Regions from separate parts of the Streptomyces sp. NPDC004435 genome, predicted to be linked through region 1. Evidence: riboswitches for the same ligand, from Rfam matches in the RefSeq annotation. Region 1 holds a riboswitch; the other holds the start of a gene.
The links. A riboswitch is a leader RNA that binds a small molecule or an ion and turns the genes downstream of it on or off. The one in region 1 is predicted to bind thiamine pyrophosphate.

Region 1 (3,199 bases):
TCCCCGGTCACGGCGGCATCATGGACCGCCTCGACTCGCTGCTGCCGACGGCGCCGGTGGTGTGGCTGCTGCTCGCGCTGTTCGTGGGCACGGGCTGAGCGGGCGTTCCGCCCGCGCCGTCCGACGGCGGCCGCCGACCGGCCGGCCGGTCGGGATCTCCGTCGGAGAGGGTTGACGGACAGCGGGTACTCTGGAAGGGCTCGGGGCGTGTGTCCCGGGCCCTTTCGTCGTCCTCGCCGCCGCGGGGACGGTCCAGTGAGGTCGCTCCGGCACCGCCGTGCCGTGCTCCCCGCCGTCGCGGGACGTCCGACCTCGTGCCTGTTTGAGGAGAGACGCCGCCGTGGCTCGTCCGGCCCCCGGAGAACTCACTTTCGTCGCCCCGCGCGGAGTCAAGAAGCCGCCGCGGCACCTCGCCGACCTCTCGCCCGCGGAGCGGAAGGAGGCCGTCGCCGCGATCGGCGAGAAGCCCTTCCGCGCCAAGCAGCTGTCGACCCACTACTTCTCCCGGTACGCGCACGACCCGGCGGCGTGGACCGACATCCCCGCCGCCTCGCGGGAGAAGCTGGCCGGGGAGCTGCTGCCGGACCTGATGTCGGTGGTGCGGCACATCTCGTGCGACGACGACACCACCCGTAAGACGCTGTGGCGGCTGCACGACGGCACCCTCGTCGAGTCGGTGCTGATGCGCTACCCGGACCGGGTGACGATGTGCATCTCGTCGCAGGCCGGCTGCGGCATGAACTGTCCGTTCTGCGCGACCGGGCAGGCGGGCCTCGACCGGAACCTGTCGACCGCCGAGATCGTGCACCAGATCGTGGACGGCATGCGGGCGCTGCGCGACGGGGAGGTGCCGGGCGGTCCGGCGCGCCTGTCGAACATCGTGTTCATGGGGATGGGCGAGCCGCTCGCCAACTACAAGCGGGTCGTCGGCGCCATCCGCCGCCTGACCGACCCGGAGCCGGACGGTCTCGGGATCTCCCAGCGGGGGATCACCGTGTCCACGGTGGGCCTGGTGCCGGCGATGCTGCGCTTCGCCGACGAGGGCTTCAAGTGCCGGCTCGCGGTGTCGCTGCACGCGCCGGACGACGAGCTGCGGGACACGCTGGTGCCGGTGAACACGCGCTGGAAGGTGCGGGAGGTGCTGGACGCGGCCTGGGAGTACGCCGAGAAGTCCGGGCGCCGGATCTCCATCGAGTACGCCCTCATCCGGGACATCAACGACCAGGCCTGGCGGGGCGACCTGCTGGGCAAGCTGCTCAAGGGCAAGCGGGTGCACGTCAACCTGATCCCGCTGAACCCGACGCCGGGTTCGAAGTGGACCGCGTCGCGCCCCGAGGACGAGAAGGCGTTCGTCGACGCCATCGCCCGCCACGGCGTTCCCGTCACCGTCCGTGACACCCGGGGCCAGGAGATCGACGGTGCCTGTGGGCAGCTGGCGGCCTCCGAGCGCTGACCTTGTACTCTGTGCTCGAACACACCTGCATATTCCGACAGGGGAGCGCCACAGCGCTGAGAGTGCGGTAACCGTAGACCGCAGACCCTCTGAACCTTGCCCAGGTCATTCTGGGTAGGAAGTTCGGTCGTAACTCGAGCTGTTGCGCCCTGCCCGCGTCCGGTCTCCCGGCCGCGGGCAGGGCCGCGTCTCTTCCTGGTCCCACCCAGGAGGACAACCGATGCACATCAAGAAGGCAGCCGCCGCCGCGCTGGTCGCGGCGCTCGGCGTCACGAGCCTCGCCGCCTGCTCCACCGAGGACGTCCGCGAAGCCGCGGGCAAGACGGGGAAGCCGGCGCCGAAGACCGTGACCCTCGTGAGCCACGACTCCTTCAACGCCTCCAAGGAGGTGCTGGCGGAGTTCACGAAGCAGACCGGCTTCACCGTGAAGGTGCTGAAGGCCGGCGACGCGGGCGAGGCCGTCAACAAGGAGATCCTGACCAAGGGCTCCCCGCAGGGCGACGTCTTCTTCGGCGTCGACAACACGCTGCTCTCCCGCGCCCTCGACAACGGCATCTTCGAGACGTACGAGGCGAAGGGCCTGGACCGGGTCCCGGCGGCCTTCCGGCTCGACAAGGAGCAGCGGGTCACGCCGATCGACACCGGCGACATCTGCGTCAACTACGACAAGAAGTACTTCGCGGACAAGAAGCTGGCGCCGCCGCAGACCTTCGACGACCTCGCGAAGCCGGAGTACAAGGACCTGCTGGTGGTGGAGAACCCCGAGCGGTCCTCCCCGGGCCTCGGCTTCCTCCTCGGCACGGTCGCGCAGTACGGCGACGACGGCTGGCAGGACTACTGGAAGAAGCTGAAGGCGAACGGCGTGAAGACCGTCGACAGCTGGGAGCTCGCCTACAACCAGGAGTTCTCCGGCTCGGCCGGCGGCAAGGAGGCCAAGGGCGACCGTCCGCTGGTCGTCTCCTACGCCTCCAGCCCGCCGGTGGAGGTGCTGTACGCGGAGCCGCAGCCGAAGGAGGCCCCGACCGGGGTGTCCGCCGGTACCTGCTTCCGGCAGATCGAGTTCGCGGGGCTGCTGCACGGGGCGAAGAACCCCGAGGGCGGGAAGGCGCTCATCGACTTCCTGATCTCGAAGAAGTTCCAGGACGACATGCCGCTCCAGATGTTCGTGAACCCGGTGGCGAAGGACGCGACCCTGCCGGAGCTGTTCACGAAGCACGGCGTGGTCGTGGAGAAGCCGCAGACGATGGCGCCGGAGAAGATCGCCGAGAAGCGTGAGGCGTGGATCCAGCAGTGGTCGTCGCTCCTCAAGTGAGGCGTGACCGCAAGGGGAGCGCGGCGCGGCTGGGCCTGATGGTCCTGCCGGTCGCGTTCTTCGCGGTCTTCTTCGCCTGGCCCGTCGTGTCGATCGTCGAACGCGGGCTGCGGCCGTCCGGTGCCTGGGACCTGGGCGTGATCGGGGCGACGCTGGGCCGGTCGGACATCCTCGGCGTGTTCGGCTTCACGGTGTGGCAGGCGGCCGCCTCCACCGGTCTGACGCTGCTGGTGGCGCTGCCGGGGGCGTATGTCTTCGCCCGTTTCGACTTCCCGGGGAAGAGCGTGCTGCGGGCGGTCGTCACGGTGCCGTTCGTGCTGCCGACCGTGCTGGTCGGCACCGCGTTCCTGGCGCTCGTGGGGCGGGGCGGGTTCACCGACGCGCTGTGGGGACTGCGGCTCGACACGACGGTGTGGGCGATCCTCCTCGCGCAC
Region 2 (3,199 bases), on a different contig from region 1:
TGCGCACGGGTGACCGCCGAGGCGAGCATCACCGCGGCACAGCCCAGTTCCATCGCGAGCGCCGCGTCCGAGGCGGTGCCCGCGCCGGCGTCCAGGATCACCGGCACGCCCGCCCGCTCGGTGATCAGCTCGAAGTTGTGCGGGTTGCGGATGCCGAGGCCGGAGCCGATCGGGGAACCGAGCGGCATGATCGCCGCGCAGCCCACGTCCTCCAGCTTCCGGGCCAGGATCGGGTCGTCGTTGGTGTACGGGAGGACGGTGAAGCCGTCGTCCACCAGGGTCTCGGCGGCGTCGAGGAGCTCCACCCCGTCGGGCAGGAGGGTCCGCTCGTCCGCGACCACCTCCAGCTTGATCCAGTCGGTGCCCAGCGCCTCCCGGGCCAGCCGGGCCGTCAGCACGGCCTCGCCCGCCGTGTAGCAGCCCGCCGTGTTCGGCAGGACGCGGATGCCGAGCCGGTCCAGGACGGAGAGGACCGAGCCCTGCACGGTCGGGTCGAGGCGGCGCATCGCGACCGTGGTCAGCTCGGTGCCGCTGGCGACCAGCGAGCGCTCCAGGACGTCCAGGCTGGGGGCGCCGCCGGTGCCCATGATGAGGCGGGAGGAGAACTCCGTACCGCCGAGGACGAACACGTCGTCGGACATCGCGCTCAGCCCCCCTGCACGGCGGTCAGGACCTCGACCCGGTCGCCGTCGGCGAGCAGCGTCGCCGCCCACTCGCCGCGCGGCACCACCGCCTCGTTGACGGCGGCGGCCACCCCGGCGGGGGCGGTCGTGAGACCGGCCACCAGGGAGGCCAGGGAGACGGGGGCGGCGAGCGCGCGCGGCTCGCCGTTCACGGAGACGTTCACGGACACGTTCATGCGGGCTGCTCCTGACGTACGGGGAGAGCGAGGGGGAAACGGCGGGGGGAGAAGGGGCGCGCCTCGTCGGGGAGGGCGCCCGTGGCGAGCGCCTCCGCCATGACGTCGCCGGTGACGGGGGCGAGGAGGATCCCGTTGCGGTAGTGGCCGGTGGCCAGGTGGAGGCCCGGCAGGGCGCTCGGCCCGAGCATCGGCGCGTTGTCGGGGGAGCCGGGGCGCAGTCCGGCCACGGTCTCGGTGAGCGGCAGCTCGGTGAGACCGGGGACCAGCTCGTGGGCGTCGCGCAGCAGCTCGTACACCCCGCCCGCGGTCACCGTGGTGTCCCAGCCCAGCTCCTCGCTGGTGGCGCCGACGACCAGCTCGCCGTTCTCGCGCGGCACCAGATAGACGTGGCTGCCGCGCACCACGGCCCGGACGGTCCGGGAGAGGAAGGGGGCGTACGGGGCGGGGATCCGCAGCCGCAGGACCTGGCCCTTCACCGGGCGGACCGGCGGCAGCACCGCTTCGGGCACGCCCGCGAGCCGGCCGCTGAGGCTGCCCGCCGCGAGCACCGTCAGGCCCGCGGCGAGTTCGGTGCCGTCGGCGAGGACGACCCCGCGCGCCCGTTCGCGGACCACGACGAGCCGCTCCGCGAGCGCCCGGTGGAAGACCACCCCGGCCCGCTCGCAGGCCCTGAGCAGCGCGGCGGCCAGCCGGCGCGGGTCCACCTGGTGGTCGCCGTCCACCCGGAGTCCGCCGCGCACCCCGGGCGCCAGCATGGGTTCGAGGCGGCGGCACTCGCGGCCGCTCAGCCACTCGGAGGCGAGCCCGCAGCGGGTCTGGAGGGCATGGAGTTCACGCAGGTGGGCCCGGTCGTCGGTGTCGAGCGCGACGGCGAGGGTGCCGCAGGCGCGGTAGCCGACGTCGAGGCCGGTGGCCTCCTCCAGCTCGGCGACGAACGCGGGGTAGCGCGCGGCCGAGGCGAGATTGAGCCCGAGCAGGGTCTCCTCGCCGTAGTGCAGTTCGGTGACGGCGGCGAGCATCCCGGCCGCGACCCGGGCGGCGCCGCCGCCCGGCTCGGGGTCGACGACCGCGACGCTCAGCCCGCGCAGGGCCGCCCGCCAGGCCGTGACCAGGCCGATGACGCCGCCGCCGACGACGAGCACGTCGGTGGTGGGTTCGTTCCGGTGTGCTTCGGACGTACGCATGGGCGTTCCCGCCCCTCCCTTCGCCGGCATGACCCGGATCAGGTTCGTACGGTCGGAGGCCGGCCAGCCTCCCTCTCAGCCCGGTGCGTCCGGGCTCCCGCGAGTGGTGTGTGCCCGCCACCCTAGCCCCCGAGGCCGGGGGGTCACAGGGCACCTCCCTTCCTGACGGATCGTCAGCTGCGTAAGGTGGACGGGTGAGCGAGCAGAAGCAGACCCAGCGGCACGTCGTGATCGTCGGCGCGGGCATGGCGGGCGTGCAGACCGCCGTCGCCCTGCGCGAGCAGGGCTTCGAAGGCCCCGTCACCCTCATCGGCGCCGAACCCCACCAGCCCTACGACCGGCCCCCGCTCTCCAAGGCCGTCCTCCTCGGCAAGGCCGAGCACTCCGCCTTCGACGTCGACTTCGAGTCCCTCGGCGTCGACCTCAGGCTCGGCCTCGACGTCACCGGAGTGCGCCCCGCCGAGCGCGAGCTCGTCACCGAGGCGGGACGCTTCCCGTACGACACCCTCGTCCTCGCCACCGGCGCCCACCCGCTCACGCTCCCCGGCACCGAGGGCGTCCCCGGCGTCCACCTGCTGCGCACCCTCGACGACGCCGTCCGCCTCGGCCCCGTCCTCGCGGGCGGCGGCCCGGTCGTCGTCGTCGGAGCCGGCTGGATCGGCGCCGAGTTCGCCACCGCCGCCCGCGAGGCCGGCTGCGCCGTCACCGTCGTCGAGGCCGCCGCCCTGCCGCTCGCCGGCGCCCTGCCCGCCGAGGTCACCACCGCCATGGCCGGCTGGTACGCCGAGAGCGGCGCCGAACTCCTCACCCACGCGCGCGTGGCCACCGTCCGGCCCGGCGCCGTCGTCCTCGCCGACGGCCGCGAGCTGCCCGCCGGCGCCGTCGTCGTCGGCATCGGCGCCCGCCCCGCCACCGACTGGCTCGCGGGCTCCGGCATCGCCCTCGACCCCAGCGGCGCCGTCACCGCCGACGACCGCCTCCGCACCTCGCTGCCCGACGTGTACGCGGTCGGCGACTGCGCCTCCTTCCCCTCCGCCCGCTACGGCGAACGGCTCCTCGTCCACCACTGGGACAACGCCCTCCAGGGCCCCCGCACGGTCGCCGCGTGCATCACCGGCGCCGAGGGCGCGGAGCCGGAGCCGTACGACCCCGT

Region 2: linked by a shared signal. The riboswitch ahead of thiO (glycine oxidase ThiO) and the one ahead of ACFYT9_RS14435 (thiamine ABC transporter substrate binding subunit) in region 1 are both predicted to bind thiamine pyrophosphate.

The regions. Positions count from the first base shown of each region.
Region 1 is NZ_JBIAMB010000007.1:99,531-102,729, reverse strand. It holds gene ACFYT9_RS14445 (phosphatidate cytidylyltransferase) at 1-98, shown strand, start outside; gene rlmN (23S rRNA (adenine(2503)-C(2))-methyltransferase RlmN) at 341-1,453, shown strand; TPP riboswitch at 1,483-1,592, shown strand; gene ACFYT9_RS14435 (thiamine ABC transporter substrate binding subunit) at 1,674-2,765, shown strand; gene ACFYT9_RS14430 (ABC transporter permease) at 2,804-3,199, shown strand, end outside.
Region 2 is NZ_JBIAMB010000005.1:112,578-115,776, reverse strand. It holds gene ACFYT9_RS10605 (thiazole synthase) at 1-641, opposite strand, end outside; gene thiS (sulfur carrier protein ThiS) at 647-859, opposite strand; gene thiO (glycine oxidase ThiO) at 856-2,046, opposite strand; TPP riboswitch at 2,044-2,157, opposite strand; gene ACFYT9_RS10590 (NAD(P)/FAD-dependent oxidoreductase) at 2,241-3,199, shown strand, end outside.